DNA from 4 places in the Gordonia sp. UBA7860 genome. Region 2 is predicted to be linked to each of the others. Evidence: predicted binding sites of a transcription regulator. Region 2 holds the regulator's gene; each other region holds the start of a gene.

Region 1 (8,040 bases), on a different contig from region 2:
ACGAACTCGACATCCGGCCAGGGGAGCGCATCCTCGACATCTGTTCGGGGACCGGAGCGAGTGCGCTACCCGCTGCTCGGGCTACCGGATCGGCAGGCACGGTCGTCGCAGTCGATTTCGCGTCCGAACTACTCGACATCGCCGCTGCCAATGCGGCTGACGAAGGTCTGGAGATCGACTGCGTCGTCGCCGACGTCACGGCATTGAAAGCCGGAACATCGCCCTGCGTAACACCTTTCGACGTGGTGGCGTGTTCGTTCGGGATTTTCTTCCTTCCGGACATGGACGACGCCGTGCGCAACGTGTTGAGTCTGCTGCGCCCGGGAGGGCGGATGGGGGCGTCGATCTGGCACGCCGACAGCCTTCGTGAGTTCAGCGAGATCTACCGCGCATCGGTTGCGGAGGTGGCAGGCGAAACGTCACATCAAGGGCCGCGTAGCGGGAGTCGGATGCCGATCAGTCATATCGACACCGAAGAGTCTGTCTCGCAATGGTTCACGACGTTGGGCGCCCAGAAGGTCGACACGTCGGTGTACCGACTGCGCATCGAGTGCACGCCGGACTTCGCCTGGAAGTTGGTGGTGGGCACGGGGATGCGTGGCGCACTCACACCACTCGACGACGAGCAGATCGCACAGGTGCGGCAGGTGTTCCTCGAACGGCTGGCATCCGAGGGGCCCGCAGAGGTCAACTGCGACACACTGATCGCGGTGGCGACGGTTTGAATCGCCACCGCGGTCAATGGTTGTGTCGGGCGGTTGCGCGGGCGGTAGCCGATCTAGGTGACCGTGATTCCGCCGTCGACCGCGATCGTCTGGCCGGTGACGTAGCCGCCTGCGGCCGAGCTCAGCCAGATCGCCGTGGCCGCGAGTTCCGAGGGATCTCCCATACGTCCCAGCAGGACTCGCGGCATCTGCGACTCGATGTATCCGGGTGCGTAGGTGTCTGTCATCTCGCTCTCGAAAAACCCGGGTGCAATCGCGTTGACGCGGATACCCTTTCGAGATCCCCACTGTTGGGCCAGATCGCGGGTGAGGCCGACGATGGCAGCCTTGCTCGCCGCATAGGCGGCCTGGGGGAGACCTGCGGTGGTCAGGCCCAAGATGCTGGAGATGTTGACGATAACGCTGCCCGGCTGCATGACTCGGCCCGCGGCCTGAGCCATCCAGTACGAGCCGTTGAGGTTGACGTCGATGACCGAACGGAACTGCTCCGGCGTCTCACGCGTTGCCGGTACCGCGGTGCCGATGCCCGCGTTGTTGATGAGGATGTCGACGCGGCCGAAAGTTTCGACGGCGCTGTCGATCACGCGCTGGCAGTCCGCGGGGTCGGAGACATCTGCCGCCACGGTCAGGGCTTTGCGTCCGAGTGCCTCGACCTGTGCTGCGGTCTCGGTCAGCCGGTCGGCGCGTCGGGCGGCGAGTACGACGTCGGCGCCTGCCTCCGCGAAGGCCGTGGCGAAGCGTACGCCGAGTCCCGACGAGGCGCCGGTGACGACGACGACCTTGTCGGTCACGTTGAACAGATCGAGTACTGACATGAAGTCTCTCCTGAGTCGATCGTGCGGGGATGTGTTGTGGGTCAGAATATTTCGGGACGCGCGTCGAGCGTCGTGCGGTCGAGCGCTGCGAGCAGGTCGAACTGGGCGTCGACCTTCGGTAGCTCATAGGTGAAGAAGTACTGCGCTGCGACGCGTTTGCCGTCGTAGAAGTCTCCGGTCTTGTCTGCGACGGCGAGCAGTTGCTCGAGCCACATCCAGGCGATGACGATGTGTCCGGTGGCTTCGAGGTATGCGGTGGCGTTCGCGAGCGAGACCGCGACATCTCCTGCCGACCACACCTGCCCGGTCACGGTGACGAGTCGTTGGACGCGACTGCGCAATTCGTCGGCGAGAGCCGCAGTGGCGGGAGTGGAGCCAGCGCGGTCGGTGGTCTGGGTGATCGTGTTCGCGAGCAGTTCCAGGCCGGCTCCGCCATTCATGATGACCTTGCGGCCGAGCAGGTCGAGTCCGTGGATGCCATGTGCGCCCTCGTGGATGGGGTTGAGACGGTTGTCGCGGTAGAACTGCTCGACGGGGAACTCGCGGGTGTAACCGTAGCCGCCGTGAATCTGGATGGCGAGATCGTTTGCGGTCAAACACCATTGGGACGGCCACGACTTGGAGATCGGCGTGAGGACATCGAGCAGCAGGCCCGCTCGAGTTGCCTCGCTTGCGTCTCCGGTCCGCTGCAGGTCGACGAGCTTGCCGGAGTACAGGCCGAGCGCGAGTGCCCCTTCGACATAGGCCTTCTGCGCCAACAACATCCGTTTGACGTCGGCGTGCTCGATGATCGGGACGGGCTTGGAGGTCGGGTCCTTCTGGTCGACAGGACGCCCCTGCGTGCGAACCTTGGCGTACTCGAGGGATGTGAGGTAGCCCGCGTAACCCAGTGATGTTGCGAGGAATCCGACGCCGATGCGCGCCTCGTTCATCATGTGGAACATGTACTGGAGGCCTTTGTGCTCCTCGCCAACCAGGTAGCCGACCGCGCCGGGAACGGAGTGAGCGGGCGGGTTTTGTTCAGCGCCGGTGGATTCCGCGCCGGAGTTTTGTTCAGTGCCGTAGGTGCCGTCGCCGAAGTTGAGGAGGCAGTTGGTGGTCGCGCGCTGGCCCATCTTGTGGTTGAGGCCGACGAGTGCGACGTCGTTGCGGGTGCCCTCCGGCAGGTACTTGGGAACGATGAACAGCGAGATGCCCTTTACTCCCGGCTTGCCGCCCGGAGCCTTGGCGAGCACGAGATGCACGATGTTCTCACCGAGTTCGTGGTCGCCTGCCGAGATCCACATCTTGGTTCCGGTGATGCGGTAGGTGCCGTCGTCAGTCGGTGTCGCCTTGGTCGTGATGTCGGCGAGTGAGGATCCGGCCTGCGGCTCGGACAGGCACATCGTGCCGAAGTAGCGTCCCTCGACCATGGGGCGAACCCAGGTGTCGATCTGTTCTGGTGTGCCGTACTCGGCGATCAGATTGGCGTTGCCGATCGTGAGGAACGAGTACGACGACATGCCTGCATTCGCCGCCTGGAACCACGACTGCGCAGCGAGACTCACGACGCTCGGCAATTGCATGCCGCCGAGCGATTCGTCGAACGAGCCCGCGCCCAGGCCCGCCTTGATGAACTCGGCGATGCCCGACTGGATTTCGTCGGGCAAGACGACGGCACCGTCGTCGCCGACGTAGGGCTCCTGGGTGTCGCCGAGTCGGTTGACCGGCGCGAAGCGTTTGGTCGCGAGGTCGGCGGCGAGTTCGAGCACGGCGTCGAATGTGTCTCGGGAGTGTTCGGCGAAGCGTTCGCGCTCGGTCAGTGACTCGACGTCGAGCCACTCGTAGAGCATGAATTCGAGGTCGCGCTTGGAGATCGGTTCGGCCATGACACTTTCCTTGAGGCAGCGGATTGCTGGCTGCTCGACACGACGATCGGGTCACACGATCCGAAGTCCGACGTGACGGAATCGTCGTCCTAAGCAGTCGCTCATTTTATGAGCACTCGCTTATACTGCCTGGTGTGCCGGTTTGGGTCAACCATCAGGCGGGAATTCGACGAGCGAAACGGGGTGACGGCGACGTGACGACGCGGGAGTCGGCTGCAGCGCAGCGCATACGCGATGCGGCAATTGTGTCGTTCGCCCAACTCGGCTATGCGGGCACGTCGACGCGGCAGATCGCTGCCTCGTTGAAGATGAGCGCCGCGGCGATGTACCCACACTTCCGGTCGAAAGAGGACCTGCTGTACTCGATCGCCCTCGACGGACACCGCAGCGTCTACGAGGCGCTACGCGAAGTCGACGATCCGTCTGACCCGTACGCGGTTCGTCTGGAGAACGTCGTGAGTGCCTTCGCGCGGTGGCAGGCGGAGCACCACGAGCTGGCCAAGGTGGTCCAGTACGAACTGGGTGCGCTCACCGCCGATCACTACCGTTCGATCAGCGCGGTTCGACGCAAGACGACCGCAATTCTCGCGACGATCGTCGCCGGAGGGGTCGCGGCCGGGGAGTTCGCGGCCGACGACCCGGACGATGTGGTGCTCGCCATCTCATCGCTGTGCGTCGACGTGTGCCGCTGGTTCCCCAGTCGAGATCACCGCGACCCCGGCACGCTGGGCACCGCGTACGCGCGTATGGCCCTGCGCATGGTGTTGGCGCGCGAGGGTTGATTCGAACAGGGTTGATTCGACGCCCAACCACGTCAGCCCCGCCACCGGATGTACGGTGCGGGGGGCTGACGGGTTGCTGACGGGTTGCGGTGCAACAGGATTGGCGGCGACGCCGCAGCCAGTCAGGCTGCGTCAGACAGCGGCGGGTCGACGCCGCCAGGCGAGTCGGGTGCGGCCGGCGGGTCCGGTTCAGGTGACGCGCCGGGGTCGGATGGCCCGCCGGGGTCCGTCGGCGGGTCCGGGTCGAGTTGGAGTGGTCTGGGTGGGTTCCACGTGAAGTCGACGCGCTTCTCGCGGGCCGGGGTGTCGTCGGTGAGCATGCTCGCCACCAGTCGCAGTTCGACGCCGGTGAAGATCTGCTCATACGCGCTCGGCGTATCCGTTTTCCGGCGTGGCGATACAGCAGCGCCGCCAACGCTGGGTTCGCCTGCGCCGGTCATGCCGCTCGAACTCGCACCGCCGGCCGTTGTAATTCCTGCAGGATGCCCGGTGGTGTCGGTCGCGGTGTGTTCGGCGTTGATCTGCTCGGTGCCGGTGTGCGCGGTGCCGGTGTGCTCGGAGGCGAGGTAGTCGCGGAAGTCGGCGGCCACGTCGGCCATTCGGTTCACATGTTCACGATTGGGTGGCATGCCGGGACTGGCGTTCAACCGCCACGCCACTCGTCCGGTGTCGGGACCGTCGGTGATCATTCGCGTTGTGTACTGGCCGATATTCGGTCCGACCTTGCTGTTGTGCACGTCGCATGCGGGCACCAGTTGGTCGATATCGGTGAGTCCACCCTTCGCCCAGTCCTTGGCGGCGTGATGCATCTGTACTCGCGACGCGGGTTGGGTACAACCCGGTGCTGAACACATCCCGCCGCCATCGGAGGCGAACGAGGCGAAGCGTTGTCCGAGGGTGGCGATCCTTTTCGATCGACCCAAATACAGTGGCACGCTGGTGTGTTCGGCGAACACTGCGAGGAATGGCTGCGCGCCGCTGGTGGCAGCCATCTCGATCAGATCCTTGATCGGCAGTAGCGCTCCGGAGGCGGTCTGCGCCAAACCAGCCTGCTGCTCGAGTTCGGTGAGACTGGTTTTGACGATCACCTGGATCGGCAGCCCGCGATGAGACTTGCCGAGCATGCCGGAGTCGAGCACACGAGCCAGCAGCGCAGAGAAGGCGTCATGATTGCGTTGCGCTGCCGATCGCTCGTCACGTTGTGCCGCTGCGCGGAGCAGGTCGGGATCAGCCGAACCGACAGGTCCTGACGGCGAGTCGGGATCATCGGGATTGTTCATACCGGGTTTGCCCCACGCATCCAGCACCGCATCCAGACGCGCGCGTGCGGCCGGATCGAGATCGGCGGTCAGCCGTGACATCAGTTGCGCATCTTGCCGATTCACCCAGAACGCACGACGACGCTTGCGGTCTTTGGCGTCTGTCAGTGAGCCGTCGGGATCGAGATGGGCCAACAATCGTGCCCCGAGACTGCTGATTTCAGCCGGAGTGTATGAAGTCGCATAATCTGCCATCTGCACCTCGGCTGCCGCACGCGTCTCTGCGGGAACGGCGCGAGGGATCTTGTTGAGCACATCGATGACGGCCCGTGCATGTGCGGGCGCCACCAATCCCTGCGCCACACGCTCGGCCAGGGTTGGACACTTCGGGGCCACTCGCTCACCCAGTATCGAGGTGAACGTGCCGGTTTCGGCGATCAGCCAATACCTGGCCGCAGGGTCACCGACGTGCAGATGACTGGCCAAAAACCCACTTAGATTGCGGTAGCCCAGCCTACGGTCGGCACTGCGATCAGACACCTCGACCACCAGACGGTCGGTCACAGCTCCCGAGGTGCGCCGAGCCAGCCGCTCGGCAACCTGCGCAGCTTCTACGAGGACTCCGTCCGACAGCGCCGACGCATCAACCTCAGCCAACGTGTCCAAGGCTGCTGACAGACGTGACAGTTGCTCAGCCACCGCGGCATCGGCCGAACCTGGCACGGTTGAAGCCAAAGCGGAAGGCGTGCTGAGGTTTTCGTCGATCTGCTCGTCGTGAAATTCTGTGGCCATCTGTTCTCACCCCCGCCCGTGAGTATCCGTTACAGAGAATCGGCTGCCGAGATCGAGCCGATCAGCCTCTTCGAATATGTGTTCTATGCTACCTGACGAAACGGGCATCCGCCAGGAGAATCCGAACAATCTTTCGATGAGAGGCGGTGTCCTTTCGGGTGTGATCTCATCTCCCAGAACAACGCGGAGACGCCTCAGCTCGCAAGTCCCCGCACGGCTGTGGCGCGACTACAGAGCGTCGCGAACAGGCCAAGCTGAGCGAACGGGGTGCGGCAGAACCGTGATCTCACCGGGAGGACGGATATGGGAGCACCACGGAAGTTCGATCAGTAGACCCGTGAGCCGGCGGTTCGGATGTATCACGACCGTTTGAAGGAGGCGGCCGAGTCGAAACTCGCCGCCAGTAAGCACGTCGGTGGCCTGTTCAACGTCAAACTGCGACGTTGCCCAACTGGATCGAGAAAGACGCCTGCTGGATTCAGGGCCGGGCGCGCAGACGGTCGCCGAGCATGAAGCCGAGGTCCACCGGACTTCGGCGTCAATTTGCCGAATTGCCAAGAACTAATGAGATTGTGAAGACTGCTTCAGCGCTTTTCGCAGCGGCGGAGATCGACCGCGGACTGCGGTGATCGAGGACACAACACACGGTGCCCTTGGCTCCGTCGGGCTGTGTCAGCTACCTCGCGGACGTTATTCTCAGCCGCGCGCGATCCACGTCGTCTTGAGTCCGGTGAACTTCTCGATCGCGTGGACCGACAGGTCCGAACCGAACCCCGATGCCCCGAAGCCGCCGAAAGGTGTTCCGGGAGAAAGGGCGTCGACAGTGTTGATCGAGACGGTTCCGGCGTGCAGATTGTCCGACATCCGCAGTGCGCGATCGAGATTCGAGGTCCATGCCGATGCTGCAAGCCCGAACGGAGTGTCGTTGGCCAGGGCGACTGCCTCGTCCTCGGAATCGAACGCGATCACCGCCAGCACCGGGCCGAAGATCTCGTCGGTCATCACCGCCGAATCGGCGGGAAGGTCGACGACGACGGTGGGCTCCATGAAGCACCCGACGTCGCCGATTCGGTTGCCGCCAAGTGCTATTCGTCCGTCTTCGCGCGCCTGATCGACGAAGCCGAGGACGAGGTCGAGTTGCTTGCGCGTCACCATGGCGCCCGTTGTCGACGCCGGGTCGAGCGGGTCGCCAGGCAAGTAAGCCCCAGCCTTCTCGACAACCTTGTCGACGAATTCGTCGAGTATTTCGCGCTGCACCAGAAGTCGGCTGTTGGCAGAGCAGACCTCGCCCTGATTGCCGAAGATGCCGAAACAGGCCATCTCTGCGGCGGCGTCGAGGTCGGCGCAGTCGGCGAACACCAGGTTGGGGCTCTTGCCGCCACACTCGAGCCAGACCTGCTTCATGTTCGATTCTGCGCTGTAGGCCAAGAACTTCTTTCCGACCTCCGTGGAGCCGGTGAATGTCAGGCACTGCACGTCGGAGTGGAGTCCGAGCGCACGACCGGCGTCGGCGCCCAGGCCCGGCACGACGTTGAAGACGCCGGGTGGGATCCCGGCTTCGACCGCGATCTCGGCCAAGCGCAGAGCCGAAAGCGGGCTTTCCTCAGCAGGTTTGAGGACGACGGTGTTGCCCGCGGCCAGTGCGGGTGCGACCTTCCATGCTGCGATGTCGAGCGGAAAGTTCCAGGGCACAACTGCGCCGACGACGCCGAGCGGTACCCGGCGAACCATGGCGACGCTGCCGTCGGCGGTCGGGGGCAACTCGCCCGGGATCTTGTCGGCCACCTCGCCGTAGAACC
Region 2 (8,040 bases):
AGAGTCACCGAGCGGTGGAACCAGCGCCTGACACAGCTCCCCGAATCGCGCCGAGACGCCGTCAGCGAGGAAGCGCAGTGGATTGTCGAGGAACTTCGGGTCAGCCTCTTCGCCCAGAAGCTCGGGACCGCCTATCCCATTTCGGAGAAACGCGCGCTACGAGCTCTTGACCGACTCGGTTGACACCGGACGCGGTGGAGTCGTCGCTGAGTCGACGGCGGGCGGGGTGTCGAGGTCGTCTGCGCCTTCGTGGGAACCGGTGAGGTTGCCCTGGAGGTCGTCGATCTCGCGTTGAAAGTCTTCGAGCGAATCGAACGAGCGATAGACCGAGGCGAAACGTAGATATGCCACCTCGTCGAGGTCGCGCAGCGGGCCGAGAATGGCCAGACCGACCTCGTTGCTGGGGATCTCAGCCGAACCCGACGACCTGACAGCGTCTTCGACCTGCTGAGCCAACTGTGCGAGATCGTCTTCGTTCACGTGACGTCCCTGGCATGCGCGGCGCACCCCGCGCATCACCTTTTCTCTGCTGAACGGCTCGGTCACTCCGTTTCGCTTCACGACTGCCAAAACAGCACTCTCGACCGTGGAGAAACGTCGCCCACATTCGCTGCACGCGCGACGTCGGCGGATTGCCTGCCCCTCATCGGCGACACGCGAATCGACGACCTTGGTGTCTTCGTTCTTGCAAAACGGGCAGCGCATGTAGTCCTCGTGCGAATCTCGGGACGCAGCGGCTCCGTCGGTCTGGCGTGGTCCGATCGTCTGACGACCGGCGGAAGCGAAACCGCAGCGGTGACCGTGTCGGTTTCCGACTGGACCCTGTGACATCGAGAATACCGCCAGCGCTCAGCGGTACGCGGGTGTGACAAGCGGTTGGCCAACGCGCAGCCCGCTCGACGGCAGATCGTTGAGGTCGATGATCTCGTCGATGACGGTTTGACGCGGCATATCGGGCGCGACCCGCGCCGCGATCGAGCTCAGCGATTCGCCGGAACGCACATGGACCACCTGCGTAGAGGTCGAAGCCGGCATATTCGCCCGCTGGTAGTCGGCACCGATGGTCCCGACCACCCACACGGTCAGTGCCAAACCGATTCCCGCGAGCACCGCCAATATCGCAGCCCGTCGTCGACGGGCCGCCACCAGCTCGCCGACGCCACCGGCGCATCGCGTGCCTGCGGGACGCGTAGAGGTGCCGTGATCGAACGTGATCCGATGTCGACGCTGCGGCGAGACGTCTGCGCCGGCTGCCCGTCGGACCTCACTTGTTCGAACACGTCCCGCCACACGCAGCTCTTCGCTACGGACGGCATTCGACGGCGCGCGTCCACTGACCACCGTGGCGCGGTGAACCCGGGAACGAGGCGTTTGTGCAGGTCGAGGGGGTGCAGATCGGGCGGTCGGCGGTGTTGCCACGGATGCACTCGACGTGCTGGGAACCGAGCGGGTCACCGGGTTTGTCATCAGGCTGGTCATCGCTACCTCCAATGGTCGATCAAGCGTTCGATGAACTGATGTTCGAGTTCTACCAGAGGGGTCCGACAAAGTCCTGCGACACGTCGAACAAATGTTTGATGTTGTCCGTGGCCTCCGCTACTGTCGGCGCCAGACGATGGAAGAAAGACGCACCCACCCCGCTTCACAACAGCAGCCAGTTCACAACAGCAGCCGCTTCAAGATCAGGAAGGACGGAACCGATGACAGAGAAGTCACGACGCAGCCCGTCGTCGCCCAAGGGCAACGGTCGCAGCGTCGAAGGAAAGAAGAGCGAAGGCGGCGAGGAGGCACCGATCCATCCGGCCGTCGCCGAGGCCACACTCACCGGTCGCCAGCGTGACGTCCTCGATGTGATCCGAAAGTCGGTACGCGAGCGTGGATATCCGCCGAGCATTCGAGAGATCGGCGACGCCGTCGGCCTCACGTCCACCTCATCGGTCGCTCACCAGTTGCGCACCCTCGAGCGCAAGGGCCTGCTGAAACGGGACGCCAACCGTCCGCGAGCGGTCAACGTCTCCGAGGCTCCCGACGCACCGCACTCCGATGCCATCAACGGAGATCTCCCGACGCCCACGTTCGTTCCGGTACTCGGCCGTATCGCGGCGGGCGGTCCGATTCTCGCGGAGGAGGCGGTCGAAGACGTCTTCCCGCTCCCGCGTGAGCTCGTCGGTGAGGGCTCGTTGTTCCTGCTCCGCGTCGTCGGCGAATCGATGATCGACGCCGCGATCTGCGACGGCGACTGGGTCGTCGTACGTCAGCAGAACGTCGCCGACAACGGCGACATCGTCGCAGCGATGATCGACGGCGAGGCGACGGTGAAGACCTTCAAACGCAAAGACGGCCACGTCTGGCTGATGCCGCACAACCCGCTCTTCGATCCGATCCCCGGAGACGACGCCGCCATCCTCGGCAAGGTCGTGACGGTCATGCGTCGGGTGTGATGCACTGAACCTGGCCCCGCAGGTCACTGACCAGCGGGGCCTGTATCAGTGGTCGAGTTTTTCGGCAGCGGCACGTCGGGCGAGTGCCGGACTCGAGGTGGCAAGCGCGGCAGCTGCCGCGGTCCGGCACTGCTCCATGGTTACCGTCGACAGCTTCGCCCCGACTGCTGCTGTCGCGGCCGGAGCCGCCGACAGCGAGGTGACTCCCAGTCCGACGAGCACACACGCGAGCGACGGGTCGGCCGCGGCCTCACCACAGACGCCGACGGGCTTGCCCTGCTGGGCGCCGGCCGTCGCGACCTGAGAGATGAGTGCGAGCACCGCGGGTTGCCACGGGTCGGTCAGTTCGGCGAGTTCTGCCGACATCCGGTCGGCCGCCATCGTGTACTGCGTGAGGTCGTTGGTTCCGATCGACACGAAGTCGACCTCAGCCAGAATCGCCGGCGCCAGGATCGCCGCAGCCGGGATCTCGATCATCACTCCAGCCGTCAGACCACGCTGACGGACGAGATCGGCGAACTGTGCGGCCTCCGCGGCCGTGGCGATCATCGGTGCCATGACCCACGGCGTCGTACCGGATTCTTCTGCCGCGCGCGCGATCGCGTCGAGCTGAGTTCGCACGATTTCGGGGTGGTCATCGCCGATTCGGTTACCGCGTACGCCGAGTGCGGGGTTCGCCTCGTCCGGGTGCTCGATGAAGGCCAGCGGCTTGTCCGAACCGGCGTCGAGCGTTCTGATGACGACTTTCTGGCCCGCGAACGCTTCGAACACGTCGCGGTACAGACGCGTCTGTTCGTCGACATCGGGTTCATCTGCCCTGTCGAGAAATGCCAACTCGGTGCGGAACAGCCCGATCCCCTCGACCGGCGCATCGGCAGCGCGACGCGCCGACGCACCATCGGCGACATTCGCCAGGATGGCGACGTCGGTGCCGTCGGCAGTTCGGCCAGGACCACGCCACGCAGCGACAAGCGCTGCCTCCGCAACGCTGCGCTCGACGAGTTCGCGTGCCTCGGACTCCTCCGGCTCAACGGTGATCGACCCCGCACCGCCGTCGAGCAAAACCATTGTGCCGCTGGTGATCTCACTCAATCGCGCCACGGCGACCACGCACGGGATGCCCAATTGTCGCGCGATGATGGCGGTATGACTGGTCGGTCCGCCGAGACGCGTTGCCAGCCCGACGATCACCGCGGGATCGAGCCCGGCGGTATCCGCCGGAGCGAGGTCGTCCGCGAAGAGGATCGACGGTTGGCTCGGCGTCGGAATTCCCGGCTCCGGCCGACCGAGCAACTCGGCGACCACCCGGTCACGAACGTCGTTGAGGTCGGTGATCCGCTCTGCCATCAACCCGCCGAGTTTGGCGAACATCTCGGAGAACTGCGCCGTTGCGGCGACCGCGGCGGCAGGTGCCGGCACCCCCTTCGCGACACGGGACTTTGCCGCACCGATCCATCCCCGATCCTCGGCCAACCCGGCGGTCGCGGCGAGAACCTCGGCCGCAGCTCCCGACGCGTGCGATGCGCGATCACGCAGTCTGCCCGCGACGACTGCCGCGGCGGCGACGAGGCGTTCCGACTCCGCGTCGCGCTCGTCGTCGGCGATGACGCGATCGGTGCCGAGTGACGTCTCGTCGTACTCGACGCGCTTACCCGGCCACAACACCGGCCCGTAGGCAAACCCCGCGACGACGGGTGTTCCTGTCAACCCTCCCTGACCGTTCATGGTGACCCGATTCTCCGTTACCAGGTGATTCTCCATTGCGTCTGCTGCCTTCCGGGTCGATCGGCCGGGTGCGGTGATCTGTGAGGAATACCCGGCGTCGTGAATTTCTGTGATCAAAGTTACTCGCAACGCTTGACTTGTCAACACATACGGGCGTAAACACAGATATATCAACATTGAATCCCACACAGAACCAATCACGCGGTGATCCACAAAACACAGATCCACCAGCAGCCAGATCCACAGAACACAGACCCACAGATGGTTCGCCGAAAGGTTGGCCACACCACAGATCGGAGACGACAGGTGTACGCCGAAGAGCGACAGCGAGCAATAGCCGATCAGGTGCGCGCGCACGGTCGCGCATCCGTGACCGCTCTCGCCGACAGGTTCGACGTGACGAGCGAAACCGTGCGCCGCGACCTCGCGGTGCTCGAGCGCAGCGGTAGCGTGCAGCGCGTCCACGGCGGAGCCGTCAAGGCCGGGACGGTCGAGGTGGTCAACGAGCTCGGACTCGCCCAACGCGAGTCCTCGCAGACCGCAGAGAAGGCAGCGATCGCCCGAGCTGCGATCCGGTTTCTGCCCTCGGACGGTGGATCGGTCATCTTCGATGCCGGAACCACCACCTACCAGGCCGCCAAGCTGCTGCCCGCCGATCGCAGGCTCACGGTGATCTCGACGAGTCTCCAACTCGGGCAGGCCCTCACCGCACACGAACGGGCCACCCTGCTCATGGTCGGTGGTCGGGTCCGTGGGCTCACGCAGGCCGCAGTCGGAGCCGAGACCGTCGCAGCGCTCGGAAAGATGCGGGCATCTGTTGCCTTCCTCGGCACCAACGGGATCAGTGAGGGCCACGGCCTGTCCACCCCCGACGCCGAGGAGGCCTCGGTCAAGTCGGCCATCGTGGCTGCCGCGCAGCGCGTCGTGGTGCTGGCCGACTCGTCGAAGATGGGCCGCGAGGACTTCAGCTCGTTCGCTCCGCTCGACGAGGTGGACGTCCTGATCACCGACGACGGAATCGACCCCGAGTTCTCGGCGGCGCTCTCGGCACACGGCATCGAGGTCGTGATCGCATGATCCTCACAGTCACAGCCAACCCGAGTCTCGACCGCACCCTGGAGATCGCAGGACCGTTGATGCGGGGCGAGGTGCAACGCAGTACCTCCACCCGGGTCGAGCCGGGCGGCAAGGGCGTCAACGTGTCCCGCGTCGTCGCGGAAGCCGGCATCCCCACCGTCGCGGTACTGCCCGCCCACGCCGACGACCCGTTGCTCACGGCGCTCGACGCCGTCGCACTGCCGTACCGCACGGTCGACATCGACGGTCAGATCCGAACCAACATCACGGTGGCCGAGAACGACGGGACGACCACGAAGATCAATGCGCCCGGTCACACCCTCACGCCTTCCGAACTCGACGAACTGACAGCGCTCGTACTCCGGGGCGCCGAGGACGCGTCGTGGGTGGCACTGTGTGGCTCGCTTCCGCCGGGAGTTCCCGACAACTGGTATCGCCGCATCTCCGACCGCCTCGTCGACAGCGGACGCCGCGTGGCGATCGACACGTCGGGCGCACCCCTGGGCGCGGCGATGTCGGGGCCCGTCGACCTGATCAAACCCAACGACGAAGAACTCGCCGAGGTCAGTGGCATCGACCCTGCCGAACTGACCGCTGCCATCGCCTCGCGCGACTACCTGCCGGTCGTGGCGGCATCGCGCACGCTGATCGCCACCACGCAGGGAGCGGTACTCGCGACCCTCGGTGCGGCGGGTGCGGTACTCACGACGGCTGAGGGTAGTTGGCTGGCCACTCCGCCGCCGATCGTGCCGCGCAGCACCGTCGGAGCAGGTGATGCGTCGCTGGCCGGATACCTCATCGCGTACACGGCAGGCGCCTCCGAACCCGATCGTCTGCGCACTGCAGTCGCCTACGGCTCGGCGGCCGCCGGACTGGCAGGGACGCAGCCACCCCTTCCGGCACAGGTCGACGTCGACTCGGTCGATGTCGTCGAACTCTCAGGAGCCGCCCCGATCACGTGACCCCACAGCCTCCAGTTCCTGTACGCGAATCGCCACCAAGCTCACCGACCACAACCGGAACACTCGCTCTCCGGATTACACAGAAATCGAAGGAAGACCCATGTCCGACAACATCATCACCGCAGCGACGGTGCATCTCGATGTCGATGCAGGCAGTGATCCCGCCGCCGTCATCACCTATCTCGCCGAGAATCTCGGCGAGGCGGGGCGAACGACCGATCCGTCCGAACTGAGCCGCGCCGCACTGGCCCGCGAGGCGAAGTCGGCAACCGGTCTGCCCGGTGGGATCGCGATTCCTCACGCACGCGCCGCGTCGGTCACCACCGCCAGCCTTGCCTTTGCGCGGCTGTCGAACAAGGTCGACTTCGGCGCACCCGACGGCCCGGCCGACCTGGTGTTCCTCATCGCGGCACCCGAAGGCGCTGCCGCCGACCACATGAAGCTGCTGAGCTCGCTCGCGCGAGCACTCGTGCGTCCCGACTTCGTCGCCGCCCTCCGCGAGGCGCCGAGCGACGAACGCGTCGTCGAACTCGTGGATGAAGCCATCAACCCTGCCCCGGCAGGCTCTCCGTCGACAACCGCCACGCCTGCGGCTGGCGCAGCCACCACTGCCGCGGTCCCGGCAGCAGGCACGAAGACCGCGGAAACCGCGAAGACACTGGGGGGTTCCGATTCGCAGAAGCGCCCCTCGATCGTCGCGATCACCGCATGCCCGACCGGGATCGCACACACCTACATGGCCGCCGACGCACTGAAGTACGCCGCGGAGCGTGCGGGTGTCGACTTCCATGTCGAGCCGCAGGGCTCGTCGGGCACCACGCCGTTCACCCCCGACGTCATCGCAGGCGCCGACGCCGTCATCTTCGCCACCGACGTCGGTGTGAAAGGCAAGAGTCGCTTCAGCGGAAAGCCGGTCATCGAGTCCGGGGTCAAGCGCGCCATCAACGAACCCGACAAGATGATTGCCGAAGCCGTAGAGGCCTCGCGCAATCCGCATGCCGCACGCGTCGACGGATCGGCGGACGACGGTGCCGCTGCAGCGGAGGAATCGGGGTCGAGCCTGTCGTTCGGCAAGAAGATCCAGCAGGCACTCATGACCGGTGTCAGCTACATGATCCCGTTCGTCGCGGCAGGCGGACTGCTGATCGCGTTGGGCTTCCTGCTCGCCGGATACCAGATCGCCAACAAGACACTCGATTCATCCAAGACGCTGTCCGACGGCGCCTACATCGCACTGAACAACAGCCTCTGGGATCTACCCGCGGGCGGTCTCGGCCAGTACCTCGGCGGTGTCAGTTTCGCGATCGGCGCGCTCGCCATGAGCATGCTGGTACCTGTCCTTGCGGGTTACATCTCGTTCGCGATAGCCGACCGTCCCGGTATCGCACCCGGTTTCGTCGCAGGCCTGGTATCGGTTGCCGTGGGCGCGAGCTTCATCGGTGGTCTGATCGGCGGCCTCATCGCGGGCGCCGTGTGCCTGGCGATCTCGCGACTTCCGTTGCCGCAGTGGGCACGCGGGCTACAGCCGGTGATCATCATTCCGCTGTTCGGCAGCCTGATTGTCGGCGGTCTGATGTTCATGTTGCTCGGCAAGCCGCTCGCCTGGGTCACCACCCAGCTCACCGACGGTCTCAACAGTATGAGCGGCAGCTCCAAGATCGTCCTCGGCGTGGTCCTCGGACTCATGATGTGCTTCGACCTCGGCGGACCGGTCAACAAGGCCGCGTACCTCTTCGCCACTACCGGCCTCGCGATCGGCGACACGCCTCAGCTCGAGATCATGGCAGCGGTCATGTGCGCAGGCATGGTTCCGCCACTCGCGATGGCACTCGCCA
Region 3 (8,040 bases), on a different contig from region 2:
GGTTCTGCGCATGTGCACCGGTCAGCGCAGCGTTGTGTAGCAGCGCCCGCAGGGCGTCGTAGTCGTGTCGCGATACCCGGGGACGGTCGTTGACGACAAGTCCTGCCAGCCGCTGCTGCTGATGGCGATGCATCACGCGGGTCTTCGAGGTGTTGACCGCGAAACCGCAGTCGTCGACGATGCGCGTAACCGTCCACAGTGCACGCGCGGAGTCGAGGTCGTCGCCGGAGACCGCGAGGTCGTCGCCGTATCGGGTGTAGCGCAGGCCGTTGGCGCTGGCATAGCCTGCGATACGTCGATCCACCTGTGCGAGAGCGAGATTCGCGAGATGCGGTGACGTCGGAGCGCCCTGGGGGAGATGTCGTCGACGGAGCAGGCTCGCATGCGCATAGTCGATTCCCGAGAGTTGGTCGGCGGGTGTCGACGTCGTGCACAGCTCGGCGAGAAGACGTGCGATGTGCAGTGGATAGCCGACGTCGTCGAAGATCCGACGGACCCGGCCCACCCCGATCGATTCGAAGCAGTGCAACAAGTCGACGCGCAGCACCGTCGTACGGTCGCTGTGCGGCCACGCGAAGGCGGCAGGTGAGGAGCCCGGCTCGAATCCGCGCGCGGCCGGGTGAGCGGGGATTCGGCCGACGAGCCTGTGCAGGAGCCGACGCTGTGTCTCACGCATCCAGGGCTTGGGTGCCTCGATGACGCGGACCCCGGATCGCTTTTCGCGGCGGAACACCCGATAGTGCCGCAGCCGCGGGTTCGCGGTACGCAACCAGGTACCGCGATCGGCGAACCATTCGAGTTCGGGCACCGTGAAGTCCAGCCATACGGCGAACTGTTCGACGTCGGACAGCGAGGGTAGGTCGTTGGCGAGTGACGGCGCTGGTGGCGGACCGGGAAGTTCGACGACGCGCGTGGCAGGCGGATCGGGCACCGTCCACGGAGTTAGCGCCAGCCGAAAGATCTCATCGGTGTGCGCGGGCTCGTCCGGTGCGAGGGCGAAGGCCTGCTGTGCGACGTCGACGCAGATCTCCGCGGGTAGCTCGATGCCGGCGGCTCGAACGACCGCGGGCCACGTCCAGTCGGCGATCCTGTCGGCGATGGCCGCTGCGAGGACACTGACCTGATCGGCGGTGAACGGCGGTTGCGGTCGGGTCATCGTGATCGGGCAGCCGTGACTGGAGCGGAGGGCGTGACGGGGGCGGATGGACGGCCGGGGTGACCACGAGCCGAGTACTCGTCGCCGGCTGGCACGCGCAGCGTGCGGAGCGGCGTCGGACGCAGGAACCAACTGTGATGTGTACCCAGGGGTTGCCCCTGGGACGGATCTCTCGATCCACTCTCACCCCGGCCGCCCACGTCGACGACCCTAGTTGTTTCTTCGACGAAAGATCGTCAATGCGATATTTCGGCCGAACGTCGCTGCTGTCGGATGGAGGCGCCACTGGGTGGTGGCGAATCGACCTTCGCCCGCGTGTCGCACTTGCCGTCGAACACGTGTTCGCGCAATGCTGTATTCAGTGGAACCACAGCGACCCCGGATGCGTCAGAGATTCTGCCAGACCGGTTTTTGCCAGACCCGGACTCGCCAGATCCGGTTTTGTCAGACCTACCGACTAGCGTCCAACGCAACATGAAACGAACAACGGCCTCGAAGACAGCACGTTCAGCGCGTAGCACGCAGGACGGCACAGACAAACCTCAACCATCCCGAACAAGGAGAGATTCCATGGCTGCAGCTCCCCAGGACCGCGAGAAGGCTCTCGACCTCGCGCTGGCCCAGATCGACAAGAACTTCGGCAAGGGCTCGGTGATGCGCCTCGGTGAGGAGAGCAGGCAGCCGATCGAGGTGATTCCGACCGGTTCCATCGCACTCGACGTCGCGCTCGGTATCGGCGGTCTGCCTCGTGGTCGTGTCGTCGAGATCTACGGCCCGGAGTCGTCGGGTAAGACCACCGTCGCACTCCACGCGGTGGCCAACGCCCAGGCTGCGGGTGGTATCGCCGCATTCATCGACGCAGAGCACGCCCTCGATCCCGACTATGCGGCCAAGCTCGGTGTCGACACCGATGCACTGTTGGTCTCCCAGCCCGACACCGGTGAGCAGGCTCTGGAGATCGCCGACATGCTGATCCGTTCCGGCGCGCTCGACATCTTGGTCATCGACTCGGTGGCCGCGCTGGTGCCTCGCGCCGAGATCGAGGGCGAGATGGGCGACAGCCACGTCGGTCTGCAGGCACGCCTGATGAGCCAGGCGCTGCGCAAGATGACGTCGGCGTTGAGCAGTTCCAAGACCACCGCGATCTTCATCAACCAGCTCCGCGAGAAGATCGGCGTGATGTTCGGGTCACCCGAGACCACCACGGGCGGCAAGGCGCTGAAGTTCTACTCGTCGGTGCGACTCGACGTACGTCGTATCGAAACCCTCAAGGACGGCACCGACGCCGTGGGTAACCGCACTCGCGTCAAGGTGGTCAAGAACAAGGTCGCACCGCCCTTCAAGCAGGCCGAGTTCGACATCCTCTACGGCCAGGGCATCTCCAAGGAGGGCTCACTCATCGACATGGGTGTGGCCGAGGGGTTCATCCGCAAGTCCGGCTCGTGGTTCACCTACGAGGGCGACCAGCTCGGCCAGGGCAAGGAGAACGCCCGAAAGTTCTTGTTGGAGAACACCGACATCCGCGACGAGGTCGAGAAGAAGATCAAGGAGAAGCTGGGTATCGGTGCGGTCGTCGACGCCGACGACATCGCACCCGCGCCGGTGGAATTCTGATCTGCGCGCATCGCCGATGAGTTCACCCCATGACCCCGGGGAGCCGAGTGAGTCCACGACGGAACGGAAAGGTCCGTCCGCGTGGGATGTTGCACTCCGGCTCCTCGGGGTTCGTGCACGTAGCCGTTCCGAGATGGCCCAGCGTCTGACGCGCCGAGGATTCGACGCCGACACCGTCGACGAGGTGATCACTCGGCTCGACGCCCACAAGCTGCTCGACGACGAGGAGTTCGCCGCCGAGTGGGTGCAGTCACGCCACGCCTACTCGGGGCGAGGCCGCGTCGCGTTGCGGCACGAACTCGCCGCCAAGGGAGTCGACGTCGCGATCGTGCAGCGAGCGCTCGATGAGATCGACCCCGAGGACGAACGCGCCGCGGCTCGCAACCTGGTCGACCGGAAGCTCACGCCGACTGTGACCGAGCAGCTTGTCCGCGCCGCCGAGGACAACGACAGATCAGTGCGCGACAAGCACTTTCGACGCCTGGTCGGCATGCTCGTCCGACGCGGCTACCCGCAGGCCACGGCGATCGACGTCGTCGGCGGGGCGATCGACGAGATCACCTCCGCCGACTGACGTCAGGCCCGTGGCTTGGGCGAGGGCATCGGTATGTTCTCCATGGCCGCCTGGTCGACCTGATCGGCGTGGGGCACGTCGTCGGTGTTACCGCCGCGACCCTGCCGCAGTCTCCGCTCGATGTACGTCGCCAACGACGACAGCGCGAAGTTGATGATGATCAGGATGATGGCGATCACGATGAGAACCGGGATGTAGTTGCCGTACCGGGCCGCCGACAGCTGTGCCATGTGAATGATCTCGGAGTATCCGATGACATAGCCGAGCGCGGTGTCCTTGAGGGCAACGACCATCTGCGAAATGATCGCGGGCATCATCGCCGTGACGGCCTGCGGGAGCAGAACCGACAGCATCATCTGTGTCTTGCGCATGCCGAGCGCCTTGGCTGCCTCGGTCTGCCCGGTGGGCAGCGACTTGATGCCCGAGCGCAGGATCTCGGCCATCACCGAGCCGTTGTAGAGCGTCAAGCCGCAGACCACAGCCGCGAAGGCCAACTGTGACGACGGCACCACTCCGTATTGGGCGAAGAAGAACCACAGGAACAGCATCAGGATCAGCACGGGAATCGCGCGGAACACCTCGACCAGCACGGTGCACAGCCCGCGTACCCAGGCGTGATCCGACAGCCGTCCGATGCCCAGGATGGAACCGAGTATCAGTGCGAGCACAATCGAGAGCGCTGCCGCGGCAAGGGTGCGCCACAGACCGGGGAAGATGTATCCGGTCCAGGTGCTCCACGTGACGAATGGCTTCCACTTCTCGGCGGTGAACTGGTCGTTGCCCGCGAACACCGCGATCACGTACGCGAAGATCGCAACGAGGATTGCGATGAAGACAACGGCCACGATCGCGTTGCGGACGCGCGCCCGGGGGCCGGGAGCGTCGTAGAGGACGGTTGCCTTGTCGCTCATCGCTTGACCGCCCATCGCTTTGCGAGCCAACCGAAGACGGCGCCCTCGCTGAGCGTGATGATCATGAATCCGACAGCGATCACCGCGAAGATGACCAGTAGTTGGTCGGCAAACGACTCGATCTCCGTTTTCATCAGTGCCGCGGCTTCGGCGACGCCGATCACCGAGGCGATAGTGGTGTTCTTGGTCAGTGCGATGAGCACGCTGCCCATCGGGCCGATCGTCGCTCGAGTTGCCTGCGGGAGCACGATGATGCCGAACACCTGGGTGAAGGAGAGTCCGAGCGATCGCGCGGCTTCGGCCTGCCCCAGTGGAACGGTGTTGAAACCCGCGCGCAGCGTCTCACAGACGAATGTCGACGTATAGATGATGAACGCGAGGACAGCGAGCCAGAAGTTGTTGGTCTTGATGGTCGACGAGAACGTCAGGCCGAGATTCTGATACAGCCCGATCGCCGCGAACAGCACGATCAGGGTCAGTGGTGTGTTGCGCACGATATTGACGTACGTCGTACCGAAGCCACGCATCACGGGCACGGGGGAGACCCGCATACCGGCCAGGATGGTGCCCCAGATCAGGGAACCGATCGCCGACCAGAACGTCAATTGGATCGTCACCCAGAACGCGGGCCACAACTGCGGCCCCATATCTTCCCAGAGTTCTCTCACGACTGGTCACCTCCTCACTTCAGGCCCGCTGGGCACGGTGTGGACTTCGATTCGAGGAATGCGAGGTCTCCGGGCTTCGGCGTGAACGCGAACTTTGATCCGGGCTTATCCGCGCGCTGCTGGATCTCGTTGACGTAGTCGTCGCCGAGGCTCTTGCGCAGTGCGCTGATCCACGGTGACGGACCGTTGTCGGCGCTCGGCTTCAGCATGGAGTCGAGGGCTTCGTTCACCTTGGTGACCGACTCCGAGTCGCCCTTTGCCAAACCGATCCCGTAGCGCTCAGTGGAGAACGGGGTCCCCGCCGCCTTCAGAGCCTTCTTGACGCATGCGTCCTTGAGGTAGGTCATCTCCACCAGACGGAATTCGCCCTTCCAGAAGTTGGAGTAGCCCGCGAGGATCGATTCGTCGGTGGTCAGTGCGTCGACCTTGCCCCGACGTAGCGCCTCGACGCACGCGGAGTACGAATCATATTCCTGCAGTTCGATATTGGGCAGTTGTGCCTTGACGTTCTGTGCCGACGTCGAGCCGGTGACCGAGCACAGTTTCTTGCCCTTGCCGAGATCGGGGAGATTCTGGATCGACTCGTCGGACTTGCGCACCATCAGCCCCTGATACGTGATCAGGTAGGGGCCACCGAAGTCGACCTTCTTCGCGCGGTTCTCGTTGATCGAGTACGTGGCGGCGATCATGTCGACCTCACCGTGCTCGATCATGGCCTCGCGTCGAGCCGACGGAGTCTCGCGCCACGAGATCTTCGGGTGGGCCACTCCGAGCGAGTCGGCGATGTGATTGACGACGTAGGTGGAGACGGCCGGGTCGAAACCGCTCATGGACTTGTCCGGGTTGTAGATTCCCAGCCCCGGCTGGTCGAACTTGGTGCCGAGCACGACCTCTCCGCTGCGGATCGAGTCGAGCAGGTTCTTCGGCTCGGTGCTCCCACAGCCGGCGAGTAGCGAGACAAAGAGCGCACACACGGGGAGAAATACCGCGAGTGCGATGGTTCGGCGGCCAGGCCGTTTCCGTAGGGCAGTGGTGTCTACAGGCGGGTGCCCGGAGGCATGCCGACGCGTCGTCGGCGACGTGTCGGTCATGTCAGTGGCCCAGGATCTTGCCGAGGAAGTCCCTCGCGCGTTCGGACTGCGGACTGTCGAAGAAGCTGTCCGGATCGGTGTCCTCGACGATCGCGCCGTCGGCCATGAAGATCACTCGGTCGGCAGCCTTGCGGGCGAAGCCCATCTCGTGGGTGACCACGAGCATGGTCATGCCCTCCTTGGCCAGCGAGACCATCACGTCGAGCACCTCGTTGACCATCTCTGGGTCGAGAGCCGACGTCGGCTCGTCGAACAACATCACCTTCGGGTCCATGGCGAGTGCGCGTGCGATCGCGACGCGCTGTTGCTGGCCGCCGGAGAGTTGCGCGGGGTACTTGTCCTTCTGACTGGCGATGCCGACGCGTTCGAGGAGTTCGAGTGCGCGCTTCTCGGCGTCGGCCTTGCTCTTCTTGCGGACCTTGGTCGGCGCGAGTGTGACGTTCTGCAGAATTGTCTTGTGCGCGAACAGGTTGAACGACTGGAAGACCATTCCGACGTCGGCGCGCAGAGTGGCCAGGTCGCGGCCTTCCTCGGGGAGTGGCCGTCCCTCGACGAAGATCTCACCGGAGTCGATGGGTTCGAGCCGGTTGATCGTGCGGCACAGCGTCGACTTGCCCGAGCCGGATGGGCCGAGCACCACGACCACTTGTCCGGCGGGGACCTCGAGGTCGATGTCCTTGAGGACGTGCAGCTCGCCGAAGTGCTTTTGCACGTTCTTGAGCACGATCATCTTGGTTCCGGATGCGGGAGCCGGGGTCGCGGGTCCGACCGCCGAACCCCCTGTCGGTGAATCGGTCATAACCGTCGACACTAATGCCGGGAACCCTCACAGGCGCGGTGAATGAGAACCTCGGCGTTGCGCGTGTGGTGACCGTGACGGCGATTTGCACCGGCACCGTACCCTGGATCCAGTGAGTACGGAGTTGTCGGAGCGGCATGAGCTGCCGCAATCGGGGCGCAGCTATCAGGTGCGTACCTATGGCTGCCAGATGAACGTGCATGATTCCGAGCGCATCGCGGGTCTTCTCGAAGATGCCGGTTACGTGCGCGCCGACGAGGACGGCGATGCCGATCTCGTCGTGTTCAACACATGCGCGATCCGTGAGAACGCCGACAACAAGCTGTACGGCAACCTGTCGCACCTCGCGCCGGTGAAGACACGACGACCCGGCATGCAGATCGCGGTCGGCGGATGTCTCGCGCAGAAGGACAAGGACACGGTGTTGCGCAAGGCGCCGTGGGTCGACGTCGTCTTCGGTACGCACAACATCGGTTCGCTGCCCGCACTGCTCGACCGCGCCCGACACAACGAGGAGGCGCAGGTCGAGATCCTCGATTCACTCGAAGCCTTCCCGTCGACGTTGCCGGCCAAACGTGACTCGGCCTACTCCGGGTGGGTGTCGGTGTCCGTCGGATGCAACAACACCTGCACCTTCTGCATCGTTCCGTCGTTGCGCGGCAAAGAGGTTGATCGACGCCCTGGCGACGTACTCGCCGAGGTGAAGGCGCTCGTCGATCAGGGCGTGCTCGAGGTGACGTTGCTCGGACAGAACGTCAACGCCTACGGCATGTCGTTCGCCGATCCCGAACTGCCCCGAAATCGCGGCGCGTTCGCCGATCTGCTGCGCGCCTGCGGCGACATCGACGGCCTTGAACGCGTCCGATTCACCTCGCCGCATCCGGCAGAGTTCACCGACGACGTCATCGACGCGATGGCGCAGACACCCAACGTCTGCCCGCAGCTGCACATGCCGCTGCAGTCGGGGTCGGATCGCATTCTGCGGGCCATGCGACGCAGCTATCGCACGACCAAGTTCCTCGGCATCCTCGACAAGGTGCGCGACGCGATGCCGCACGCCGCGATCACCACCGACATCATCGTCGGATTTCCCGGTGAGACCGAAGAGGACTTCGCCGCAACGCTCGACGTGGTCGAGCGTGCGCGGTTCTCGAGCGCGTTCACCTTCCAGTACTCGCCTCGACCGGGCACACCCGCGGCAACCATGTCCGACCAGGTGCCGCCGGA
Region 4 (8,040 bases), on a different contig from region 2:
CGCACGATGACGGCCTGCGTGAACGTCGTCGAACGCCTCCTGGTCGAAACCGGGCGCGCGTCCCACAGCACCTGCGATTCCGCGTGCACCGACCTCACGCCCACCGACCTCGCGCACAGCCTCGGCGAGGGCGGTCAGTTCGTAGTCTTCGGCGACCGGCGCCGAGAATCCCCGCTTACTGCGCAGCATCTCCCACCCGCGCGGCACAGTGATGCGGCGCGCGTGCTCGTCGCACAGATCCCACGAATGCGGCTCATCCGACGTGGCGAGAGGACCGATGACCGCCGTCGACTCGGCGTACACAAAGGTCAGGGTCGCCACCGCCGACCGGGAGCAAGCCGGGCGGCAGCATTGTCGGGGAAGCTTCACAGCAGAAAGGTTAGTCCCACGCCCCGGCGAACGGTGAGGCGACACGCGGCGCGGAGTCGGACACGCAGCCCGGGGTCCGACACGCGGCACGCATCTCCGACGCGACAGCGGACGGTGGAGACTTACAATCTCGGCATGCGTATCGAACGGCGGCGCGCCACGCGCGATCGAAGCCAGGGTTCGCCGGTGCGCTCCTCGGAGAACCGGGTGTCCGATATGCGGCTCTCGGCCGTCCGCGCGGCGCGTCGAGCACGTCGCGACCGACGAGGCCGGGGTCTGCGCTCACCGCTGCTGCCCCAGGGTGTGCCGGCGTGGCGTAGTAAGTCGGACGAATTCGACACGGTCGTCCTCGAGGCGTTCGCGGAGATAGATGCACGTTGGCACGATCAACTCTCGGGACTCGACATCGCCGTCGACGAGATCCCACGTCTTCTCCCGCGTGACCCGGAAACCGTGCAGTGGCCCGACGAGGTGACAGCCGACGGTGCCGTTCCGCTTGCGCGGTTGATGCCCGCGGGGGTCGATGTACACGGAGCGCCGACCAGGGCGCAGATCATCCTCTTCCGCCGGCCACTGGAGAGCAGGGCGAAGAAGGGCGAGGACCTACTCGACCTCGTTCACGAGGTCTTGGTACAGCAGGTCGCGACACACCTCGGACTCGACGAGGACATCATCGACCGGGGACCCGAGTAGGCGTCAGATAATGCCGCGCTTGAGGCGTCGACGCTCACGCTCGGACAGTCCGCCCCAGATTCCGAAACGCTCGTCATTGTGCAAGGCGTACTCGAGGCACTCGGCCTTCACCTCGCAGCCCTGGCAGATGCGCTTCGCCTCGCGGGTGGAGCCACCCTTCTCCGGGAAGAAGGCCTCCGGATCGGTCTGCGCGCACAGCGCGCGATCTTGCCATTGGTCTTCGATCTCGTCGAACAGGGCCTCGAAGTCGTTGGGCACCAAGGAAAGATGGCGCCGCTGCGAGTTCTCGTCAGCGCCGAGTGACACCTCAGGTGTCCCGATCTCAGGTGTCCCGATGAATGAATCATCAACGGGCCCAAGGGTTGTGTAATTCGCATCCCCACTCAACGGGGACGCGATCTCTGAATGTCCGTGTGGTTCAAGGGGATTGCCGATCGCGTTGTCGAATGCCATCGTCGGCGCCTCCTGCCTGGGAAGTCGTTGTTCTCTGTCGTCACGGCGGCGCGGCATCGGTGCCACACCACCACTCATACCCGTACATTCTCGATCTTCACCAAGTGTCCGGCGCGACCTGGCACCACCACGGTGTCGGATCAACCTTTCTGAATTCGAACACGTGATCGAACTTCGTTGCGATGCACCGATTCTCGATCTCGAACCAGAAATGACACTGATGTGATTAGACACGCCAGAGACGTGTCCGGTCAAGTTGAATCGAAATATTCCTTAATACCATCGACTGACAAAAACTCCCCGTAAGACACGAGTTGTGTTGCGGGGACACATCAATGTCACATCGGACGCGAATGGCGGGCGCAGCGTCGTGGTCCATGATATCGATTCGATCCGGACTCACTAGAGTGGGTCGTTGTGAAGGTGACGGTACTCGTCGGCGGTGTCGGCGGCGCACGATTTTTGTCCGGAGTTCGCGAACTGCTCGGTCCGACGCCGTTTCCCGACGCCGCGGGCGACGCGGCGTCGAGCAGCGGAAACGAGATCACCGCGGTGGTCAACGTCGGTGACGACGCATGGATGCACGGCGTGCGCATCTGTCCCGATCTCGACACCTGTATGTACACGCTCGGCGGCGGAATCGACCCGGAGCGCAGTTGGGGTCGAGCCGACGAGTCGTGGCACGCCAAGGAGGAACTGGCCGCCTACGGAGCCGATCCCGACTGGTTCGGACTCGGCGACCGCGATCTGGCGACACATCTGATCCGCACCCAGATGCTCGACGCCGGATACCGGCTCTCCGATGTCACCGCCGCGCTGTGTCGGCGTTGGCAGCCCGGCGTGCGACTTCTTCCCGCCACCGACGAACGTCACGAGACACACGTCGTCGTCTCCAAACCCGATGGGCGCGAAGGCGAGCGCGTCGCGATCCATTTCCAGGAGTGGTGGGTTCGCCATCGTGCGCAGATCCCGACGTTCGGGTTCGCACAGGTCGGGTCCGACGACACCGCGCCAGCACCGGGGGTGGCCGAAGCGATCGCAGACGCCGACATCGTCCTGCTCGCACCGAGCAATCCCGTCGTCAGCATCGGCGCGATCGTCAGCGTCCCCGGCATCCGAAGCGCGTTGCGCACAACGTCGGCACCCGTGGTCGGCATCTCACCGGTCATCGACAATCGACCGCTGCGGGGAATGGCCGACGAATGCCTGTCGGTCATCGGCGTCGAGTCCTCCGCAGAGGCGATCGCCGCCCACTACGGGGCCCGCAGTGGCAACGGAATCCTCGACGGATGGCTGATCGCCGAGGGCGACACCGCACACGTCGATGGCATCGCCATCGGAGCGGCACCACTGCTGATGAGCGATCCACAGACGACCGCCGTGATGGTCCGTGACGCGTGTGCCCTCGTCGGCGTCGACATTCCACACCCCGCCCGCCCCGACGCCGCCGGAGACGCCCGATGACGGCCGACGCCGGCGCAGCATCGCGGGACGGAGCACTCCGCGACCACCGCGCCCCCGCGGCTCTGGAGATCATCCCCGTCACCGGTCTGCCCGAGTTCGACGCCACCACCGACCTCGCCGCGGAGATCACACGCCGCGCCCCGTGGTTGCGCAACGACGACGTCGTCGTCGTCACCAGCAAGGTCTTCTCCAAGACCGAGGGCCGGATGATTCCGGCACCCACCGACCCCGACGAGCGTGATGCCCTGCGGCGCAAGCTCATCGAAGCCGAGTCGGTGCGCGTCCTCGCGCGCAAGAACCGCACGCTCATCACAGAGAACAAACTCGGCCTCGTGCAGGCGGCCGCGGGCGTCGACGGTTCCAACGTGCCCACCGACCAGATCGCGCTACTCCCCGACGACCCCGACGGCAGCGCGCGGCTGTTGCGTGAGGCCATCGCCGAGCGCACGGGTCACCACGTCGCGGTCATCGTCACCGACACGATGGGCCGCGCGTGGCGTACCGGTCAGACCGACGTCGCCATCGGCGCGTCGGGAATCGCCGTGAGCCACCCCTACGAGGGCGGCGAGGATTCGTACGGCAACCCGTTGATCGTCACCGACATCGCCGTTGCTGACGAGATCGCCTCTGCCGCAGACCTGGTGAAGGGAAAGCTCGACGGCGTGCCGGTCGCGGTGGTGCGGGGGCTTCGCGTGCACGACGACGGGTCGTCGGCGGCCCAGCTCGTCCGACCGGCCGACGAGGACCTGTTCCGCCTCGGGACCGCCGAGGCGATCGACCAGGGCAGGATCGAGGCGATCCGAACCCGACGATCGATCCGGTCGTTCTCAGAAGAAGCCGTTGCGCCCGAAGATCTCCGAGCCGCTTTCGCCGACGCGTTGACCGCGCCTGCGCCCCACCACACGCATCCGTTCCGCTTCGTCTGGGTGCGTTCACGCGAGCGTCGTGTCCGCCTCCTCGATGCGATGGGTGACGCGTGGCGGGCCGACCTCTCGTCGGACGACAAGTCACCGGAGTCGATCGCCAAACGCGTGCGGCGCGGCCAGATACTCTACGACGCACCGGAACTGGTGATCCCGATGCTCACCGGCGACGGCGCGCACACCTACCCCGACTCACGTCGCAACGCCGCGGAGCACACGATGTTCACCGTCGCCGCGGGCGGCGCGGTCGCGAGCCTGCTCGTCGCGCTGTCTGCCCGCGGACTCGGCAGTTGCTGGGTCGGGTCGACGATCTTCGCGCCGGAGGTCGTGCGTCGCGAGCTCGACGTCGACCCGTCGTGGGAACCGTTGGGCGCCATCGCCATCGGGCACCCCGCCGAGCCACAGCAGCTACGCGAGCCGGCCCCGACCGACGAGTGGGTGATCGAGAGATGAGCACTGATTCCCTGCACTCATCGGCCGTCGAACTTCTTCGGTCATGGAATGTGCAGGCGCCCGAACAGGATTCGCTGCGCCACGCCTATCTCGCATTTCTCGACGCGCAGCCGGATGCATGTCTACGCCGCAGCGTGCCCGGACATCTCACCGCGTCGACGATCGTGTTCGACGCCACGCACACCCACGTCCTGCTGACACTGCATCCGCGTGTGGGCAAATGGATTCAGCTCGGTGGGCACTGCGAGGAATCCGACGACTCGATCGCCGACGCCGCACTGCGCGAAGCGCGCGAGGAGTCGGGGATCGACGACCTCACGCTCGGCGCATTGGCGCAACTGCACACCCACCCCATCACCTGCTCGCTCGGCGTGCCGACCCGACACCTCGACGTCCGCTTCGCCGCGGTCGCGCCGCCGCAACCGGATGGCAAGCTGCCGCACTTCGACATCAGCTCGGAGTCGGACGACCTGCGCTGGTGGCCCGTGGACGCGCTGCCCCATGACGACGGCACCGAGATCGAATCCCTCGTCGCCGCCGCCCTGGCGCAGCTCGCGGCCCGACAGCAGGGTTGAGAGCACCCTGCCGCGAGCGTGAGCTCAGATGCGGATGCCCTTGCCGACGGTGACCACCTCGCCGTTGCTGACGGCGAAGCGGTCGCGGTCGGCAGCGAGGTCGACGCCGACCTGCCCGCCGTCGGAGACGACGACGTTCTTGTCGAGAATCGCATGCCGCACAACGGCGCCCTTGCCGATCCGCACGCCGGGCATCAACACACTGCCCTCGACGATCGCGCCGTCTTCGACATGCACGTTCGCAGAGATGACCGACTGCGACACCGTTCCACCCGAGATGATGCTGCCGCCGCCGACGACGGAATCCTGCGCAGAGCCACCCTGCACGAACTTGGCAGGCGGAACGTTCAACGACTCGGCACGTATCGGCCAGTTCTGGTTGTAGAGATTGAAGACCGGGTGCACCGACACGAGATCCATGTGGGCGTCGTAGAATGCGTCGAGCGTTCCGACGTCACGCCAGTAGCCCTTGTCGCGTTCGGTTGCCCCGGGAACCTCGTTGTCCTTGAAGTCGTAGACGTAGGCGGCCTTGCGGTCGACGAAGCTCGGGATGATGTCGCCACCCATGTCGTGATCGGAGTCGGCATCGGCCGCGTCCTTGATGATCGCCTCGACAAGAGCATCCGTCGTGAACACGTAGTTGCCCATCGACGCAAAGGTGACGTCCGGATCGTCAGGCGTCCCAGGCGGATCGCTCGGCTTCTCCAGGAAACGCGTGATCTTGCCCGAGTCATCGGAGTCGATGACACCGAAGGCCGACGCCTCGACGCGCGGCACCCGAATGCCTGCCACGGTCACCTCGGCACCGGACGCGATGTGCGCCTCGACCATCTGCGATGGATCCATCCGGTACACGTGATCGGCACCGAACACGACGATGTACTCCGGCTGCTCGTCGAAGATCAGGTTCAGCGACTGATAGATCGCGTCGGCACTGCCCGTGTACCACCTCGGACCGAGACGCTGCTGCGCCGGGACGGGCGTGATGTACTCGCCATGAAATCCTGATGTCCACCAAGTTTGCGAGATGTGACGGTCGAGCGAGTGCGACTTGTACTGTGTCAGCACACAGATTCGCTCGTACCCCGCGTTGACCAGATTCGAGAGCACGAAGTCGATCAGCCGGTACGCACCGCCGAACGGAACGGCGGGTTTGGCGCGGTCCTTGGTTAACGGGTACAGGCGTTTTCCCTCGCCACCGGCGAGGACGATTCCGAGAACGTGCGGCTGCGATCTCACACTCCCAACGTAACCGCCAACCATCAGTGGGGCCATACGAATCGCGGGTCCGTTCTCGAGCGATTCCATGCGTGAATGGCGAACTCCGACGCATGGCACTAGCGTCAGGACCCATGAGGGTGGCGATGATGACGCGGGAGTATCCACCCGAGGTCTACGGCGGTGCGGGAGTTCATGTCACCGAACTGGTCCGGCATCTTCGAAGTCTCGTCACCGTGGACGTGCACTGCATGGGCGTCCCCCGGGACGACGCCTTCGTCTACTCCCCCGACCCCGCACTGGCCGACGCCAATCCGGCGCTGTCGATGCTCTCGACGGATCTTCGGATGACGCAGGGAGCGGCAGGCGCCGACATCGCGCACTCGCACACCTGGTACACCGGTACCGCCGGGCATCTCGCCGCTCGCCTGTACGGCATTCCACACATCCTGACCGCCCACTCCCTCGAACCACTGCGGCCCTGGAAGGCCGAGCAACTCGGCGGCGGCTATCAGGTGTCGAGTTGGTCGGAACGCAACGCCGTCGAGTACGCCGATGCCGTCATCGCGGTGAGTTCGGGCATGCGCGCCGACGTGGTGAACGCCTACCCGCGGTTGGACCCTGAGCGAGTTCACGTCGTGCGCAACGGAATCGACACGACGCTGTGGTACCCGGTCGACGAGCCGTACAACCAGGAGTCGACGCTCGTGCGGCTGGGAGTCGACCCGAAGCGTCCCGTCGTCGCGTTCGTCGGACGCATCACGCGCCAGAAGGGCGTCGGACATCTCATCGCCGCCGCACATCATTTCGATCCGGCGATCCAGCTCGTCTTGTGTGCAGGCGCCCCCGACACCCCCGAGATCGCAGCGCAGACCGAGGCCGCCGTGGCCGAGCTCGCTGCCGCGCGCGACGGAGTGTATTGGGTGCGAGAGATGCTCCCGCTACCTCGAATCCGCGAGATCCTCACCGCGGCAGATGTTTTCGTGTGCCCCTCGGTGTACGAGCCACTCGGAATCGTCAACCTCGAGGCGATGGCGTGCCAAACGGCTGTAGTCGCGTCGGCCGTCGGCGGTATCCCGGAAGTGGTGCGCGACAACGTCACCGGACGACTCGTTCCCTACGATCCCACCGATGCGGTCGGCTTCGAACGCGGAATCGCCGAGGCAGTCAACGACGTCGTGGGCGATCCGACAGCGGCCACCGCGATGGGTATCGCAGGAAGCGAGCGCGCCGAATCCGAGTTCTCGTGGGACTCCATCGCCGAACAGACACTCGACGTCTACCGGTCGACGCTGGCCTGACACACCGTGACCGTCACGGCGACGGTGACCGGCGTCGTCGACGATCCCGGCGCGAATGCGTGTGCGGCACGCTCGATCTCGTCACGATCGCGATGGAAGGCCGTCGGCCCCATGGCCACGAGGTCGGCGATCGTCGACGCCGACACGTCACGGCGGTCACGGACCACCGTGTGCTCGACGATATCGAAACGCTCACCGACCGCGGCGGAGACGGCGTCGGACTTGTCGGCAGCGACCGACAGCATCGACATCGGCTCGATCAGCTCGTCGAGGGGATCGGGTTGCGGCGTGACGATGATCCACCGCCCACCGCGGCGCAGAATGCGCGCGGTCTCGTCGACGTTGCGCGGCGCGAACACCGACAGCACGACGTCGGCGCAGTCGTCGACGAATGGGAGATCGCGCCAGACGTCGGCGACGACGGCACCGGCGCCGGGAATCCTGCGCGTCAACGCGCGGGCACAGTATTTCGAGAGATCGACACCAACGCCGCGAGAGTGCTCGACGCCGTCGAGCGCGGCCGAGAGGTAGTGTCCCGGTCCGGCACCGAGATCGACGATCACCGGTGCACCCGTGTGCACCTGAACTCTG

The links. Region 2 encodes LexA, which represses DNA repair genes until DNA is damaged. Its sites were predicted from a motif close to CGAACANNTGTTCG; they were not measured.
Region 1: a site for LexA is predicted at 6,313-6,326, ahead of B3T59_RS21980 (HNH endonuclease signature motif containing protein). Genes of this name have one in related genera too.
Region 3: a site for LexA is predicted at 1,488-1,501, ahead of recA (recombinase RecA). Genes of this name have one in related genera too.
Region 4: a site for LexA is predicted at 1,672-1,685, ahead of cofD (2-phospho-L-lactate transferase). Genes of this name have one in related genera too.

The regions. Positions count from the first base shown of each region.
Region 1 is NZ_DLSO01000178.1:33,907-41,946, reverse strand. Features, by position in the region: gene B3T59_RS22000 (class I SAM-dependent methyltransferase) at 1-725, shown strand, start outside; gene B3T59_RS21995 (SDR family NAD(P)-dependent oxidoreductase) at 779-1,540, opposite strand; gene B3T59_RS21990 (acyl-CoA dehydrogenase) at 1,582-3,408, opposite strand; gene B3T59_RS21985 (TetR/AcrR family transcriptional regulator) at 3,603-4,190, shown strand; gene B3T59_RS21980 (HNH endonuclease signature motif containing protein) at 4,313-6,241, opposite strand; gene B3T59_RS21975 (aldehyde dehydrogenase family protein) at 6,938-8,040, opposite strand, start outside.
Region 2 is NZ_DLSO01000165.1:513-8,552, forward strand. Features, by position in the region: partial or broken gene B3T59_RS20295 (DUF3418 domain-containing protein) at 1-183, shown strand, start outside; gene nrdR (transcriptional regulator NrdR) at 157-705, opposite strand; gene B3T59_RS20305 (LysM peptidoglycan-binding domain-containing protein) at 850-1,290, opposite strand; gene lexA (transcriptional repressor LexA) at 1,701-2,441, shown strand; gene ptsP (phosphoenolpyruvate--protein phosphotransferase) at 2,487-4,202, opposite strand; gene B3T59_RS20320 (DeoR/GlpR family DNA-binding transcription regulator) at 4,473-5,243, shown strand; gene B3T59_RS20325 (1-phosphofructokinase family hexose kinase) at 5,240-6,205, shown strand; gene B3T59_RS20330 (PTS fructose transporter subunit IIABC) at 6,306-8,040, shown strand, end outside.
Region 3 is NZ_DLSO01000086.1:4,467-12,506, reverse strand. Features, by position in the region: gene B3T59_RS11490 (reverse transcriptase family protein) at 1-1,156, opposite strand, end outside; gene recA (recombinase RecA) at 1,727-2,770, shown strand; gene B3T59_RS11480 (regulatory protein RecX) at 2,787-3,344, shown strand; gene B3T59_RS11475 (amino acid ABC transporter permease) at 3,347-4,255, opposite strand; gene B3T59_RS11470 (amino acid ABC transporter permease) at 4,252-4,923, opposite strand; gene B3T59_RS11465 (glutamate ABC transporter substrate-binding protein) at 4,938-6,014, opposite strand; gene B3T59_RS11460 (amino acid ABC transporter ATP-binding protein) at 6,016-6,744, opposite strand; gene miaB (tRNA (N6-isopentenyl adenosine(37)-C2)-methylthiotransferase MiaB) at 6,926-8,040, shown strand, end outside.
Region 4 is NZ_DLSO01000051.1:862-8,901, forward strand. Features, by position in the region: gene B3T59_RS07615 (DUF3499 domain-containing protein) at 1-369, opposite strand, end outside; gene B3T59_RS07620 (metallopeptidase family protein) at 586-1,062, shown strand; gene B3T59_RS07625 (WhiB family transcriptional regulator) at 1,066-1,323, opposite strand; gene cofD (2-phospho-L-lactate transferase) at 1,933-2,979, shown strand; gene B3T59_RS07635 (coenzyme F420-0:L-glutamate ligase) at 2,976-4,355, shown strand; gene B3T59_RS07640 (NUDIX hydrolase) at 4,352-4,930, shown strand; gene glgC (glucose-1-phosphate adenylyltransferase) at 4,955-6,169, opposite strand; gene glgA (glycogen synthase) at 6,283-7,449, shown strand; gene B3T59_RS07655 (putative RNA methyltransferase) at 7,428-8,040, opposite strand, start outside.